Regions from separate parts of the Anaerobacillus sp. ABD4_527 genome, predicted to be linked through region 3. Evidence: predicted binding sites of a transcription regulator. Region 3 holds the regulator's gene; each other region holds the start of a gene.
The links. Region 3 encodes Rex, which represses fermentation and respiration genes when NADH is low (regulators of the CRP and FNR family bind a similar motif). Its sites were predicted from a motif close to TTGTGAAATATTTCACAA; they were not measured.
Positions count from the first base shown of each region.

Region 1: the regulator Rex is predicted to act here: its motif matches at 2,935-2,952, upstream of ACXAHI_RS08435 (DoxX family membrane protein).
Region 2: the regulator Rex is predicted to act here: its motif matches at 2,096-2,113, upstream of ACXAHI_RS00860 (cytochrome ubiquinol oxidase subunit I).

Region 1 is NZ_JBSWXZ010000001.1:1,615,588-1,621,423, forward strand. Features, by position in the region: gene ACXAHI_RS08425 (PIG-L family deacetylase) at 1-2,208, shown strand, start outside; gene yiaA (inner membrane protein YiaA) at 2,313-2,780, opposite strand; gene ACXAHI_RS08435 (DoxX family membrane protein) at 3,018-3,524, shown strand; gene ACXAHI_RS08440 (four-helix bundle copper-binding protein) at 3,674-4,003, opposite strand; gene copZ (copper chaperone CopZ) at 4,176-4,382, opposite strand; gene ACXAHI_RS08450 (heavy metal translocating P-type ATPase) at 4,410-5,836, opposite strand, start outside.
Region 2 is NZ_JBSWXZ010000001.1:157,935-163,770, reverse strand. Features, by position in the region: gene ACXAHI_RS00865 (cytochrome d ubiquinol oxidase subunit II) at 1-628, opposite strand, end outside; gene ACXAHI_RS00860 (cytochrome ubiquinol oxidase subunit I) at 641-1,975, opposite strand; gene ACXAHI_RS00855 (ABC transporter ATP-binding protein) at 2,153-3,955, opposite strand; gene ACXAHI_RS00850 (ABC transporter ATP-binding protein) at 3,975-5,729, opposite strand.
Region 3 is NZ_JBSWXZ010000010.1:6,164-11,999, forward strand. Features, by position in the region: gene ACXAHI_RS20615 (ABC transporter ATP-binding protein) at 227-2,146, opposite strand; gene moaC (cyclic pyranopterin monophosphate synthase MoaC) at 2,393-2,875, shown strand; gene ACXAHI_RS20625 (redox-sensing transcriptional repressor Rex) at 2,919-3,557, shown strand; gene ACXAHI_RS20630 (twin-arginine translocase TatA/TatE family subunit) at 3,585-3,767, shown strand; gene tatC (twin-arginine translocase subunit TatC) at 3,788-4,549, shown strand; gene ACXAHI_RS20640 (YdiK family protein) at 4,569-4,793, opposite strand; gene ACXAHI_RS20645 (CPBP family intramembrane glutamic endopeptidase) at 4,790-5,500, opposite strand.

The sequences.
Region 1 (5,836 bases), on a different contig from region 3:
CAAGCTTCCTCCAAAGTCCTTGGCATTGAAACCTTCTTCTTAAACGAAGACTTCGAAGATAGCATCAAAGACTTCGGTTTCTCTAAAACACCCGAAGAAACATTGAACAAGTGGGGAGAAACGGAGACGTATGAACGCCTCATTCAGTATATCCGTACCTTTAAACCCGATATCGTCATGCCCTCATTCCGTAACGTAGACACCCAGCATGGTCATCACCGCGCCATGACGTTACTTACTCAAAAAGCTTTTGAAGATGCAGCAGATCCTTCCATTTTCCCCGAGCAGCTTGAAAATGGACTAACCACTTGGCAAATCAAGAAACTCTACCTCCCTGCTGAAACAGAAGCCCAAACCACTACCTCTATCCAGATCGGTATTTACGACGAACATTATGACATGACCTACCCACAGCTTGGTGAAAAAGCGCGTTACTTACACGAATCACAAGGCATGGGAAGAGATGTTGGAGATGGACCAGAAACCGTAGATTTACAGCTCGTTAAATCAACTGTTAGCGATATACCAGAACATGAAGATAGCATCTTCGAAAACATCCCTTACAATTTCACAGAATACGCCAAGGCTCTTTCGAAAAGCGGTAATAAGTACAAACAAAAACTTATTCACCTTCAAAAGGATCTCGAACAAGTAAAAAGTGCGCATCCGAACCATAAAGAAGTTCTTTCTCGATCAGAAAAAACTTACAAGCAACTCCAAAAGCTTATCAAGAAAATTGAGAAAGACAAGAAGCTATCTGATGATTTAAGAAACACACTACTCCATAAACTTTTAGTAAAGGAAGAACAACTAACAAACACGATGTTTACCGCAGCACAGCTACAAGTCGATGTTGAGGTTGTTGATCCGCAGTTAACTCTGGACGATACAACAAACGTAAGTGTTTCGATTACAAATAATGGTTCATCTAAAATCAAACGCCTATCGGCTTCTCTTTCCACTCCTGAAGACTGGATAGTAAAAGGGAAGCACCACTCTTCATCGTTAGCACCTGGAGATCAAATAACGTTTGACTTCAACGTCAAAGCAACATCAACAAACTATTATGAGGCGTATGCACAAAGCGCAATTAAAGCCAATATCAGCTTTAAAACAAAAGGAAAATCCGCTACAAAAACCTTTACGCCAGAAAAACGAGTTGCTTTGCTACCAGAAGTATCCGTCAAACCATCTCCTGAGAATTTAGTTATAAACACCAAAGACATAGATGAAAACGTAACAATGGATGTAGACATCGAGAAGTTTGCAGAAGGAGCTTTAGAAACAGACGTCGGACTTCAATTACCTGAAGGATGGACATCTGAGCCTGAAATACAGTCTGTTTCCTTTGCATCAGATGAACAGGCAAAAACCATTTCGTTTACACTAACCCCTTCAGATACTGTTGAAGAAGGTGAATTTAAGATCGTGCCTAAGGCCGAAGTCGGAAACGAAACGATCAGTAAAAACGTCCAAATGATCAAGTACGACCACATCGGGACAAATTATTATGTATCCGATGCGTCTGTGAGCGGCGTAGCATTCCCACTTGAATACCCAGCGAATCTCAAAATCGGTTATGTAGATAGTGGGTTTGATAAAGTAGCCGATCAATTATCTAACGTTGGCATGGATATTACACAATTAACCGAGCAAGATTTAGCTTCAGGAGACCTCTCTCAATATGATACGATCGTCACTGGCATAAGAGCGTATCTTTCAAGAGAAGATTTGCTGCAGCATAATGAGCGGTTATTGGAATATGTGAACAATGGTGGTCACCTTGTCGTACAATACAATAAACCATGGGATAACTGGGACACGAACACAACCGCTCCATATGAGCTCGAGATCGGACAACCTTCCATCGAGTGGCGCGTTACAGATGAAGACGCTCCGATTAACGTATTAAAACCTGAAGCACCGATTTTTAATTATCCAAATAAAATCAATCAATCTGATTGGGATAACTGGGTACAAGAACGAGGACTTTATTTCCCGATGAATTGGTCAGAGGAGTTTGAAACATACGTAAGCGTCGCGGATCCAGGTGAAGAGCCATTCGAAGGCGGAATCTTGAAGGCTGATTATGGAGATGGTACTTACATTTATACGAACTTAGTTTGGTACCGTCAGATTCAGAACCAAGTTCCTGGTGGGTATCGCATTTTTACTAACTTGGTAAGCTATCCTTACTATGGTGAGTAATTAAAAACAGAATAGCTTTAAAAACACCTTCAAAGTTGCACAAACTTTGAAGGTGTTTTTGTGGAGAATGTTATGTTCACAAACTGCCTCCACAAAATAAGTCCTTATCCTCTCTCTTTAGCCATCTGCGTATCACGAATATTTTTCTGAATCGTTATCGCCGCAAATAAACTAAGAACGAATGACATTCCGTAAAACCCTTTTTCACTTAAGATGATACTTCCAGCGTTATAAAGCCCAATTGCCATCAAAGAAATAGCGGTAATTACTGCAAACCAACTTAGTCCGTAATAAATGCCCGAGACAGGGATATCTTCTTCCTTGTCTCTAACCGCTTTTTGCAGGGAAACAGCCGCATACAGTCCAAATACCAATACAGCAAAGTAATACCCCTTCTCATTCAGTTCCATCCCAGCATTAAAAAGACCGATTAAATAAGCGGAAACACCGATGACCAAAGCTGCCCAGCTTGCCCCTTTAAAAGCTGCAGTTGGTTCCCCTTCTTTTCTTTCCACTTTCACCTTTGGCTTTTTTTCATCCTTCACTAACGGGTTTCCATTTACTTCTGACATTACCCGCCCCCCTTTTTACTATACGTAGGCTATTTTACTATCCTATACCGACTATTATAGCAATATTTTACATTTCAACACTATTATTGTATGAATTTTTTGTTATTTAAAAATAAGGCAAGTTTATATCCTCTATTTAAATTAATCGTCAAGATTGTGATACTTATCACAGAAGACGGTTTAAGGATTGGCGATAATAAACATGTGATCAGACTATTAAAGTAGGAGCGTGAGAAAATGTTTATTCAATTTCTAAGAGAAAACAAAGTAGCTTCTGGTATTCTATTGTTCATACGTTTATACCTAGGTTATCAATGGCTAACTGCTGGCTGGGGAAAGATCACAGGTGGTTTTGATGCAAATGGCTATCTTCAAGAAGCAGTTGCGAAGGCTACCGGTGAACATCCTGCTGTGCAAGGATGGTGGGCTGCATTCTTAGAAGGGTTAGCGATCCCAAATGTCGAGCTTTTCAATGTACTAGTTGCTTGGGGAGAATTGCTTGTTGGACTTGGCCTAATTCTTGGTACCTTCACAACCCTTGCAGCATTAATGGGAGTTATCATGAATTTTGCCTTCCTATTTAGTGGAACAACAAGCACGAACCCGATGATGGTGATCCTTGGAGTGCTGATTCTGATTGCTGGTTATAATGCAGCAAAGATTGGGCTTGATCGATGGGTGATCCCGTTTGTTAAACAAGGTTTCCACATTCGTCAGGTTAAGCCCGTGCTTGAACATAAATAAAAGAATGTTTACAATTCATTCATCACAAAAGGAAACTGCGCATTCCACATTCTACATCTCTAATAAGACTTTATTAAAAAACAAAAAAAGCTACAGCCCCCATGCCGTTCTGAAAGAGGGGTGTAGCTTTTTATAAGTACAAATATTCATTAAGCTGCAAGCTTCTTACATGCTTCTGCACATTTAAAGCAAGCGTCTGCGCAATCTTGGCAATGCTTATGGTCGTGCTTCTTACACTCATTCCCACATGCTTCACAAATAGCTGCACAAGCTTGAGCAAGTTCAGCTGCAAATGGTGTACCTCTAACTAGAGCTTGTTCAAGGAATCCACAAATATCAGCACATTCGCGATCAAGACGAATACATTCAGCCATCATCTTGACATCATCCTCTTTTAAACAAGAATCGTAACAATGATTACATGCCGTCATGCATTCATGAAGCGTTTCGATCATTGAACCGTATTTTTCGTGTGACATAATCAAATTCCTCCCTATATTTTGTATACACTATGGTATTTTTCCAATAAATTAGCGATCTAAACGATATTTTGAACAAAATTTCCATAGAAAGGAATTTTATTTTTTGCACATTTTTTCCAATAAAAAAGAAGCAAGGTTTCCCCTTGCTTCCTAATCTATTCAAGTATCGTTACTTCACATCATACCCTTGCTCTTCTACTGCTTCATTCATATCAGATACAGTGACTTTAGCTGAATCGTACGATACATCCGCCTTTCCTTGCTTCAGATCAACCTCAACACCTGAAACACCCTCTAACTCGGTTAATGCTGTTTCAACTGCCGATTTACAGTGGTTACACGTCATACCTTCAATTTTGATCGTTGTTTGTTCCATGTTTAAAATCTCCCTTCAAGAATAAAATTATAATTTAACTCGCTTCAATCGAAGTGAGTTCGTCACAACTGATACCGAACTGAATGCCATTGCTGCTCCAGCTACCCACGGTGCTAATAGACCAATTGCAGCGATCGGGATACCGATCGAGTTGTAGAATAGTGCCCAGAACAAGTTCTGGCGAATGTTTTTCATCGTTTTTCGACTTAAGTTAATTGCCTTTGGAATATGCTCTAAGTCGCCTCCAACAAGGGTAACATCAGCTGTTTCGATCGCAACGTCGGTACCTGTTCCGATCGCCATCCCTATATCAGCCGTTGCAAGAGCTGGCGCATCGTTGATCCCGTCACCAACCATGGCAACTCGTTTCCCTTGACCTTGCAACTCTTTTACTTTGTTTGCTTTGTCTTCTGGAAGAACTTCTGCAAAAATACCTGTGATGTTCACTTGTTTTCCAATAGCTTCTGCTGTGCGTTTATTATCTCCAGTAATCATGTAAACATCGATACCGAGATTTCGTAATTCTTGTATCGCCTGTTTCGATGTTTCTTTCACTGTATCAGCAACGGCGATGATACCGCTAATGTTTTGCTCGATGGCGATGAACATAGCGGTCTTTCCTTCTGTTTCATAAGCTGCCATCACTTCTTCATGTTGCGTGTACTGAATGTTTTCTCGTTCCATTAATTTTCTCGTTCCGACCAGCACCCTCTTACCGTCGATCAGAGACGTAATACCGTGCCCCGGAATCGCTTCGAAACTCTCAGCTTCATCCACTTTGATTTGTTTTTGTTCACCGTATTGAACGATCGACCTAGCAAGTGGATGCTCCGAGGCTTTTTCTGCGGCTACAAGATAGGATAAGACTTCTTGTTCTTCTCCATCAAACACTGTGAAGTCCGTTACTTCCGGTTTCCCTTTCGTAATCGTTCCTGTTTTATCTAACAAGATCGCATCGACTTTATGTGTGCCCTCAAGAAATTCGCCGCCTTTGAACAGCACACCTATTTCAGCACCTTTTCCTGTGCCTACCATGATCGAAGTAGGTGTTGCTAGACCCAGTGCACATGGACAAGCAATCACGAGAACGGCAATCGCAACTTCTAGTGCCTGAGGTAAATCGTATGGGTTCACCCATAAATACCAGACAAGGAACGTTATGAAGGCAATTCCTACAACAATCGGAACAAAAATACCTGAGATGATATCTGCCATTCTTTGAATAGGGGCTTTTGAACCTTGAGCTTCTTCTACAATTTTGATGATTCCTGCTAATGCAGTATCACTTCCTACTTTCTCAGCTGTGATCGTCAATGTACCATTTTCATTAATGGTTGAACCGATGACCGCATCACCGTCCGTCTTTTCAATAGGGATCGACTCTCCTGTAATCATAGATTCATCTACTGAGGACTTCCCTTTTTGGACGCTGCCATCCACTGGAATCTTTTCAC
Region 2 (5,836 bases), on a different contig from region 3:
TGGTTGGCGCGCTCCAAAAGAGAGCATATTTCCTTAGTAGCTCTAGAGCAGGCGTATCATTCGCTCTGCTTGCATAGAACGTAAGAAACGCTGCACTAATGAACAACACAGAAACAATCGCAAGTAACACGACAGACCAAGAATAAAAACTTGTAAAAAGTTCACCAGCGAGAAACGTAACGTTGCCATCCACTTCTTCTATGAAACCACCTTCAGACAAAGTGAGCGCTGTTGAAAGCGAGGCAGGAATCAATAACCCTGTCACACCATACAAAAAGGTATATACTCTACTCTTTTTAGCACCGTAGTTCCCAAACGCATAAAACGATCCTCTGATTGCTATGAGAATGATCGCAATGCTTCCAGGCACAAGCAGTGCTGTTCCGAAGTAATAAGCAGTGTCTGGGAAGAAACCGATCAGGCCTACAAAAAAGAATACGAAAAACACATTTGTAACTTCCCAAACCGGAGATAAATACCGACTGATGATACGGTTGATGATATGATCTCGGCCGGTTAGCTCACCGTAGTATGCAAAGAAACCTGCACCAAAATCGATTGAAGCAGTGATTAAATAACCATATAGAAAAACCCATAGCACCGTAATCCCAATAACCTGAATATCCAATTTGACACCCCCCTATCTAGATTTTGCGATTTCTTCTAGCTCATTTTCTGCTGGATTTGAATGGAACATCTTTCTGAGAACGATGACACAAAGCGTCCCGAGGACGATGTACAGCAATAAGAACAAGATAAGCATCAAGCCTACGTGATCAGACGTTGTTGCAGCGTGACCTGTTCGAAGAATGTCCCAAAGGATCCAAGGCTGACGTCCCACTTCTGAGAAAATCCATCCAAATTCAATAGCAAGCATCGAAAGTGGTCCTGCAAGGACAATAAGCCTTAGCAACAACCTATTACCTGGATTTAATCGTTTAATCCTAAGTGCGAGCATATAGAAGAATGTCAGAGCTGCTAAGAACATTCCGATCCCTACCATGCCATCAAACAGGTAATGGATAAACAGTGGCGGAATTTCATCTTCCGGTACTTGATCTAAGCCCATCACTTCAGCACTCGGATTACCATGTGCAAGGATACTTAAGAAGTTAGGTAATACAATACCGTATTTTACTTCTTCATTCTCTTCGTCTAAAATACCTCCAACAATTAAGTCTGCATTTCCTTTCGTTTCAAAATGCCACTCTACAGCTGCTAGTTTTTCAGGTTGGTATTCTGCAAGAAACTTCCCTGCGAAATCTCCTACCATTGCCGTTCCAATCGCAAAAATAAATCCTGCTGTCATCGTCAGTTTCAACGCTTTTTTGTAATACGTACCAGTCTTGCCCCTAAGCATCATAAATGCTGTGATCGCGGCGAGTACGATAGCCGATGTAAGGTATGCGGACATCACGACATGACCTACCTTAGTTGGCGTCGCAGGATTAAACATCGCAGCAAGCGGTTCAATATCAGTCAATACACCATCGACCATCGTAAAGCCTTGTGGAGCGTTCATAAACGCATTTACCGTAGAGATAAACACTGCCGACATGGTTGAACCGATTACGACTGGTATTGAAATTAACCAGTGATAGATTGGCTTTTTAAATCGATCCCATGTATATAAATAGATTCCTAGAAAGATTGCTTCAAAGAAAAACGCAAACGTTTCTAAGAATAAAGGCAAACTGATTACCTGACCGGCAAGCTGCATAAAGTTTGGCCAGAGTAAAGAAAGCTGTAAGCCAATCGCCGTTCCTGTCACAACCCCTACTGCTACCGTTACAACAAACCCTCTTGACCAGCGCCTTGCTAATAACGTGTAGTAAGGGTCATTGCGCTTAATCCCAATCCATTCTGCTATACTAATAAGCAAAGGCACACCAACACCGAGAGTTGCAAAGATTATATGAAACCCTAGTGTAAGGCTCGTTAAAAGCCTGCTGAGCATCGCCGAATCCATTTCCACCTACTTCATCCCCTTTTAAATCAACTCAAAGTCTCCTAAACAATCTTCCCTTATCAACTTGAACAAAAACTAACAAACATGTGAAGCTTTCTACAAATCTATTATGACTGAACGAAGACTTTGTGACAAGTATCACAATCTAAAATAAAAAAAGAAGCCCGAAAAGGGCTTCTTTTTTTATCCTGCATCCATCATATTAAACTGTGAACGAACTAATTCGTAGTAAGTTCCACCTTTACGCATCAATTCGTTATGATCTCCTTGCTCTAATATACGACCATGATCTAACACGATAATATTGTCCGCTCCACGGATGGTTGATAGTCTATGGGCAATCATAATCGCTGTTCTACCTTCTAGAACGACGTTTAATGCATTCTGTATCTTGAGCTCAGTTTCTGTGTCGATACTAGCCGTTGCTTCATCGAGTATCAAAATTCTTGGATCGGCTAATAACGCCCGGGCGAAAGATAACAACTGACGCTCACCCACTGAAAGTACGTTACCCCTCTCTTCAACTTCCGTTTCAAACCCATTGCTTAGCCGCTTGATAAACTGATCCGCTCCGACTGCTTCTGCTGCTTCGAGTACTTCTTCATCTGTTGCATCAGGTCGACCGAAACGAATGTTTTCCATAATCGTTCCAGAAAAGATAAACGTATCTTGAAGCACGACACTTACTTTTTGACGCAAACTATCCAATTTAACATCTCGTAAATCGACGCCATCGATTTTTACTGACCCTTTTGTAGGATCATAGAACCTACTGATCAGATTGGCGATCGTTGATTTACCAGAACCAGTGTGCCCAACAAGTGCAACTGTTTCTCCCGCTTTCATCCTTAAACTCATCTGGTGTAGTGCTTTTCTTTTCTCATCATAGGAGAATTCAACGTCTTCAAACGTGATTTCACCTTTCATTTCTTTAAATTCTCTTGCATCCTTTTTCTCTGGAACATTTGGCTTTTCATCTAAAAATTCAAAGATTCGCTCTGATGAAGCCATCGCTACGAGTAGCTGGTTATATACTTGACCTAATCTTGAGATCGGTTCCCAGAACATTCCTAAGTAAAAAGCAAACGTGACGAAGACACCATAATCGAGACCATTCTGAATTAAATAGACACCAAACCAAATCAGTATCGCTGTTCCAATCGCATTCGACATCTCTACGAAAGGTCGGAACATCGCACTTTTTTTCGTCGCATCCTTCCAGCTTGAGTACGTTTCATGGTTAACGCCTTCAAAGAAGTCCATGTTCTCTGTTTCCTGTGTATAAGACTGTGTGACTCGAATACCTTGAATGCTTTCGTTCAAGTGGGAGTTTAGCTTCGCTTGCTTCACCCTTACCTGTTGCCATGATCTCCTGATCCTTCTGCGTAGCCTTGTCGAGATCAAGAACATGAGCGGCAAGATAATCATGATTGCTAGCGTTAACTGTGGACTTAGAATAAACATGATCACGAGGATACCAAGTAACAAAACGATATCCATCAACAGGTTGATAACACCATTTGTAAAGAGTTCCTGCATCGAATTTACATCGTTGATGATCCTTACTAAGATAGACCCTGCCGAACGCTTGTCAAAGAATCCGTGCGAGAGCTTTTGTATGTGTTTGAATAACCCCTGCCTAATGTCATAGATAATGTATTGCCCGAGCTGATTCGTCCATTTGATACGATACGTGTTCGAAACCCATGAAATGATATATAACACAGCTATTCCAATGATGAGTTGAATCAATAGCGTTTCATCTTTATTTTTTATTGCATGATCGAAAAGCAATACCCCGATAAAGATCGGAACGATCAACCGCACTGCAGTTGAAATCAGCATCGTAATGATCGCTTTTGGTAGAAGGTTCTTCTTATATGGTTCCATGTATCCTAGGAGCCGCGACATCTGCTTCCAATTAAACTGTTTTTCGATAGCTGAATCCTGAGAATAGTGAAATCGTTGTCTACGATTCTGTTTCATTTCGCTTATTCACCCCTTTTCAAACCGTCTGTCTACTCATAATCTCTTTTTGATCTTGATACTGAATATCGTAGATACCTCGGTAGTATCCTTCGTTCTCAATCAGTTCATCATGCTTTCCGCGCTCAACGATTTCTCCTTTATTCAGTACAAGGATTTCATCAGCGTGCTTTAATGAAGAAATTCTATGCGCGATGATAAACGTCGTTCTTCCCTTCATCACTTCTTCGAATGCTTTTTGAATCTTAAACTCCGTTTGCATATCAACTGCACTCGTAGCATCATCGAGAATCAAAATACTTGGATCTGTCAAGATAGCTCGAGCGATTGCAATTCGTTGTTTTTGTCCTCCTGAAAGTCCCATTCCACGCTCTCCAAGAACCGTGTCATACCCTTCAGGCAATTCCATAATGAACTCATGTGCCTGTGCACGTTTCGCTGCATCTTGAATTTTCTCAAACGAAACATCGGGATCGCCGTAAGCAATATTATCGCGAATTGTTGATGAAAATAAGAATGTCTCTTGAAGAACTACACCAATATTTCTTCTAAGAGATTTGAACGTATAGTCATCGATCTTCTTACCATCGATCAAGATCTCTCCACTATCTGGTTCATAAAAACGTGCGATTAACTGCGTAACCGTTGTCTTTCCTGACCCCGTTGCACCTAATAAACCAATCGTTGTACCTTTTGGTGCATCGAAAGAAATATCCTTCAACGCCTCATCATCTTCAGAAGCATACTTGTGCGTCACATGCTTAAACTCAACATGACCTTCTAAACGACTCACTTCGATGGCACCTTCTTTATCAGATATATCTTCAGGTTCATCTAAAATTTCAAGTAGACGTTCACCTGAAGCTTTTGATTGAGAGAACGTGTTGATCACGAATCCTAAGTTCATGATCGGCCAGATGATGTACCAAACAAGACTAAAGAATGCAACGAGCTCTCCTGGTCGAAGCTGGTCTTGGAATACAAGATAGCCACCGTATGATAATAAGAACACTACACAAAGATTTCCGATAAACTCCATCATCGGGAAGAACTTCGCCCATATATTCGACGTCGTCAAGTAGTTGTCGCGATAATCCGTATTACTGTTTACGAACTTACCGATCTCGAAATCTTCTCTCGATAATGATTTGACCGTATTGATTCCGCTGATGTTTTCTTGTACCTTCGTATTTAACCTCGCCATCGATTTCCGGATTCCTCTAAATGCTGGGTGAACGTTTTTATCGAAGCGATAAACTGCGATACTGAGGAAAGGGAGCATTCCGAGCGTTACGAGTGCTAACGGAACAGAATAATTAAACATAACGATCAAACTAAATGTGATCAGTAGTAAAAAGTTGATCACTTGTGCGAATCCAAAAGAAAGGAAAAAGCGAAAACCTTCAACATCAGCAGTTAAGCGTGACATTAAATCCCCGGTCTTCGCATTGTCATAGTATCGAAAAGGTAAGTACTGAAGCTTTTTGTAAAGCTCTTCTCTTAGTCGATAGACTGCTGTTACTCCAAAGAGATCCCCTAAGTACTGATGAAAGAATGTAGCGATACCCTTAAACAACATAATGCCAATAAATCCGAACGCAAGATAAGGAACCCATTGATACTGCTGATTCAAGATAACATCATCGATCGTAAATTGCAGGACCATCGGGTATATCACCGTGATTCCGGTTACAAAAAACAATGAGAACACAGACCATAAGAACAATTTCTTATATGGCCAATAAAAATCTTTTAATCTCTTAAACGTATCCAACGCGACACCACCTTTGACTATAAATGAATTGTGAAATTAGTGACAATATACATAATATATCGGATTTCGAAATAAATAACCACCAATTAGAATCATTTAATAAAAAA
Region 3 (5,836 bases):
ATCCACAAGCGGTGAATATTGTGGACATATTGACCTAGATACGAAATAAAAGGCATTTTTACTGTGGGTAAAAATTTGTGGATAACTATTCGTTTGCATGTGGATAATGTTGATAAATTTGAAATATCTCGTTAAATAAACACACATTCTGTGTATAAGTATGTGGATTGTGTGAATATGTCGGAAAATTTTCTATCTAAAGAAAAAACAGTCCACTGTGGACTGTTTACGCTTCTTGGAGTTCTCCCCATTCTTCCATAAGTTCTTCTGTTCTCGTTCTTAGTTTATCGAGCTCTTCATTTAAGACCATTACCTTTTCATGATCTTCAAACACTTCAGGAATACAAAGTTCTGCTTCAATTTCATCGATTTTAGCTTCTGCCGCATCAATTTCTTTTTCAATTTCATCGATTCGTCTTAAGATTTGTCTTTCCTGGCGTTTTGCTTCTTTATCTTGTTGAAAACTAGATTTCCCTGATACTTCAGGCTCACTCGATTGTTCCTGCTGTTCAAGAGCGGCCAGTTCAGCGAGCTCTTGTTTCTTTTCTACGTAGTAATCATAGTCACCGAGGTATGATGTGACACCTTCAGTGGATAACTCAAGAACACGAGTGGCGATTCGATTAATAAAGTACCGATCGTGTGAAACAAACAAGATTGTTCCAGGGAACTGGATCAGCGCTTCTTCTAATATTTCTTTACTATCTAAATCAAGGTGGTTCGTCGGTTCGTCGAGTATCAGGAGGTTTGACCTTCGCATCATCAGTTTAGAGAGCGCGAGTCTTCCTTTTTCTCCACCACTTAGTTCTGAGACGATTTTCAACACATCGTCTCCACTGAAAAGGAAGCGGCCTAATACGGCACGGATATCCTTTTCATCTGTTAATGGAAAGTCATCCCATAATTCGTTAAGGACAGTTTTATTTGATGTGAGATTCGTTTGCTCTTGATCATAGAACCCGATCTGAACATTACTTCCGAAGTTTAAATCTCCGCCTAGTAGGGTTTTTCCTGAGACGATCGCCTGCAGGAGCGTCGATTTTCCGATTCCGTTCGGACCAACGAGCGCAACGCTTTCCTGGCGTTTCAAGTCGAACGTAAGCTGATCGTTGATCACCGTACCCGGGTAGCCGATCGATAACTCCCTCACACTCAGTACATCGTTCCCTGTTTGCTTGTCGATCGTAAACGAAATGTTGGCTGATTTCTCATCGCCTTTTGGCTTATCGATCCTCTCCATCTTTTCAAGCTGCTTTCTTCTACTTTGAGCACGCTTTGTCGTAGAGGCGCGGACGATGTTTTTCTGAACAAAGTCTTCTAGTTTTGCGATTTCCTTTTGCTGCTTCTCAAACTCTTTAAGCTGCTGTTCATAGCGCCGATCTTTCTCTTCTAAATAGAAGCTATAATTTCCTTCGAATCGTTCTGCGCGGTTTCTCGAGATTTCATACACCTTGTTCACGATTTTATCGAGAAAATAACGGTCGTGCGAAACGATGAGGATGGCACCTGTGTAGCCTGTTAAATAACCTTCGAGCCATGTGAGTGTTTGGATATCAAGATGGTTTGTCGGCTCATCGAGTATGAGTAGCTCAGGTTTTGTAAGTAAGAGTTTACCGAGCGCAAGGCGCGTCTTTTGCCCTCCGCTTAGACTAGAAATCGGTGTTTTATAATCGAAATCTTTGAAGTTAAGCCCGTGAAGGACCGTACGAATATCCGCTTCGTATTTGTAGCCGCCTTTGTCTTTGAAAGCGACCTGAAGCTGGTCATATTCTTTCATGATACGCTGGTATTCCTGCTCATTTTCATAGATAGATGGGTCGCCCATCTTCTCTTCGTACCGTCGAAGTTCTTTTTCCATACGACGTAGTTCTTCAAAGACGCTAAGCATTTCATCCCAGATCGATAGGTTCGATTCGAGACCCGTGTCCTGAGCCATGTATCCGATCCGTACATCTTTCGGTTTGATGATATCTCCTGAATCATAGGAGAGCTGCCCTGTGATGAGTTTTAGAAGAGTAGACTTTCCGGCACCGTTTCGACCAACGAGTGCCACACGGTCTCTCGATTGTACTTCTAGCTTAATATTAGATAAAATAGGGTCAGCACCAAATGATTTTGATACGCCATTTACTTGTAGTGCGATCATTGTTTCTTCACCTCGAATTTCTCTCTTCTCGTTGTATGTTGAATCGAGCGATTTGCTTGATCTACCATTCGATTACGTTCCTTTAAGTTTATCGTAGTGAGGACAAGGTGGGCAACTACAGGAATGTTCATTAAATGGTAATAAAAATTCTTGTTAAAAAACAGCAAAAAGGATAGAAATGGTGTATAGTCACAAGTAGCAGCATTCCATTTAACCTTCTATCATCTATAGAAGAAAGGGGCAGCCATGAGTTCATTTACTCATTTTAATAAAGAAGGCCGCGCACAGATGGTCGATATTACAGAGAAAACTCCGACTGCTCGTACAGCGGTTGCCAAAACGAGCGTGAAGGTTAGTGAAGAAATTTATACTGGTATCAAAGACGGAAATATGAAGAAAGGCGATGTGCTTCAAGTCGCCCAAATTGCCGGGATTATGGCAGCAAAAAAAACGTCTGATCTCATCCCTATGTGTCATCCGATAGCGCTTTCTGGCGTTGACCTTCATTTCGACTGGGAAGTGAGCGCTTCCTTTTATGAGCTTACAATTGAAGCTCATGTGAAAACAAAAGGAAGTACCGGAGTAGAAATGGAAGCGCTGACGGCAGCATCAGCGGCGGCATTAACCGTGTACGATATGTGCAAAGCGCTGGATAAAGGCATCGTTATCGGGGAAACCTATCTCCTTACAAAAACAGGGGGGAAAAGCGGGGATTACAAGCGCGAGTAGGACAACCATAGATTGAGCGCGGAGGTCAATGTGGAGGGTGTTTATGGATATTGATCAAACAAAAATTCCGCAAGCGACAGCAAAACGACTGCCGCTCTATTATCGCTATTTAAAAAATCTTAGTGCATCTGGTAAACAGCGGGTAAGTTCTGCTGAATTGAGCGATGCGATAAAGGTAGATTCTGCTACCATACGAAGAGATTTTAGTTATTTCGGTGCTCTTGGTAAAAAAGGGTATGGGTATAATGTTCATTATCTGTTATCTTTCTTTAGTAAGACCCTAGATCAAGATGAAACGACCAGGGTAGCTCTCGTAGGAGTAGGTAACCTTGGGACAGCGTTTCTGCACTACAATTTCATTAAGAATAACAATACGAAGATCGAACTGGCATTTGATGCGGATGCAGAAAAAGTAAACCAAGAAATCGGTGGTATTCCGGTCTACCATATCGATCAGTTTAAAGAACAGGTAAAGAAGAACGACATCTCAGTCGTTATCCTTACAGTACCCGTTCATGCTGCTCAGTCGATTGCAGATCAGATGGACGAGGCTGGAATTAAAGGGATCCTGAACTTTACGCCAGCACGTTTGACCGTACCAGATCATATTCGAGTGCATCATATTGACCTGGCAGTTGAACTGCAGGCTCTCGTGTATTTTATGAAGCATTACCCGGTATAAACTTATAATCTTAAGGAGGTGACACGCATGGGAATGGGTGGCGCAAGTATCGCTCTAGTTGCAGTTGTTGCTTTGATCATTTTTGGACCTAAGAAACTACCTGAGCTTGGTAAAGCAGCAGGTAACACACTTCGTGAGTTCAAGAACGCAACAAAAGGTCTAGCAGATGACGACGATGATACGAACGATAAGAAAAAAAACGAACAGTAATCGGTTAGGACGGATAGGGAATGGATGAACAAAAACAATCCATCTATGATCACATAGAAGAATTAAGAAAACGAATCATCATCACAGTCGTCGTCTTAATTCTCTCCTTTATTGCGGGACTATTCATCGCAAAGCCGGTCATCGTCTTTCTCCAGAATGCTCCTGAAGCACAGGGGATTCCGATGAACGCTTTTACATTAACAGACCCGTTAAAGGTTTATTTCAGCTTTGCGTTCCTGGTTGCTTTCATTATGACATCGCCCATCGCTCTCTATCAGCTATGGGCTTTTGTTTCGCCAGGACTTTATGATAATGAACGGAAAGTAACGTTATCGTATATCCCAGCAGTCTTTCTCCTCTTTCTTGGAGGAGTTTCATTTTCATATTTCGTCCTGTTTCCTTTTGTCATCGACTTTGTCGGTAATTTGGCAGAAAGCCTCAACATTCAGGAAATGTACGGCGCAAATCAATACTTCACTTTCTTGTTTCAGTTAACGTTACCATTTGGCTTTGTGTTTCAGCTGCCTGTGATCGTTCTTTTCTTCACGAGACTCGGAATTTTAAATCCTGCCATGCTTGTACAGATTAGGAGATACGCGTATTTTGGACTCCTCGTCATAGCGGGTATGATCACACCGCCTGAAATTATTTCACACCTAATGGTTTCGGTACCACTGTTTTTACTATATGAATTCAGCATTCTTGTGTCTCGCTATGGTTATAGAAAGAGACTACAAGCAGAGGCGAAGCGTCAATTGGAAGAACAGGAAGAAGAAGCATAACAAAAGCGATAGGATAGCCCTATCGCTTTTTGTTTTGATCTTTTTTCTTCAGTTGATTGATTTTCTTTTTAAGTAAAAAGAAGCGAATGGAGTAAGCGAAATCAACTGTGGCGAGCACCATCAGTAGTATCGTCCAAAGGCTCCACATATCTGCATCAGAACGGGCGCTTTGAATCGCAAGGTACGTGAAGATCGAACCGAGCCCTGCGTAGAAAAACCCCATTAGAGTTGGTGAAAATCTCATGTAAGTACTCCTCCAATAAATGACTGCATTTGTTCCGCTTTCTTCTGTAGTTCTGCTAGATCATCTGCAAAGAAGATGTTGATTAAGACAACGATCGTATTCATCGTCATATGAGCGACAATCGGTACGATCAACCGCTTCGTTTTCACATATAGAAACGCGAACGTAAGTCCCATCGCAGTATAAACAAGGATGTGGTCGAAATCCAAATGGATGGCTGCAAAGATAACCGAACTCGCGATTCCAGCGATCCAAAAGTTAAACCGTGTATAGAGTGCCCCGAAAATCACTTTTCTAAAGACGATCTCTTCAAGAATTGGGCCAATGATCGCTATTACAAGGATAAAGATCGGTGATGCTTTCGCAACATCCATCAGCATCTCTGTATTTTCTGATCCAGGTTCGATTCCGAATAAATTGACCTCGATCATCGCTGCGATAATTTGAGCAAAGTAAGCCATGAAGATACCAAGAATGCTCCAGCTTACCGCTTTCCCTGCTGATACGCGGGTAGAACGTTCAAACGGCTCGTCAGGAGTTGAGCGGAGTAGAAACAGCATGATGATGAGTGCTGTAAAAAAGCTCACAACCGAGTAGCTTACGACTGGGTTCGGAACATCTAGGGATTGAAATAGTTTTGCACCCGGATATCCGGAAAGCTGCATAACGATATAAGTAATTAAGATAGTCCAATAGTGTTTTGCCAAGAAGCATAACTCCTTTTAGTGGTTTGCATGCCTAGATAAAGGCATTTTGCATACTTGTATTAGTTTAACACATTTAGGAATGGGAATGCCCTTTAGAAGAGTTTCGAAACAGTGACGAATCTGAAGAGGGAATGTTCTGATAACTAGTACGTAAGTCTTATCTTTCAGATAGAAGAAGTTGATAAATAAAGGAATGCAAATTTTCTGTTAAAAAAATCAACTTTACTACTTGCAAAAGAATAGCCAAATATTTTATTATATACATGTGTTAGCACTCGCCTATGTTGAGTGCTAACAGAAACAATACAAACCATTAATATCCACTGAGGAGGGTGT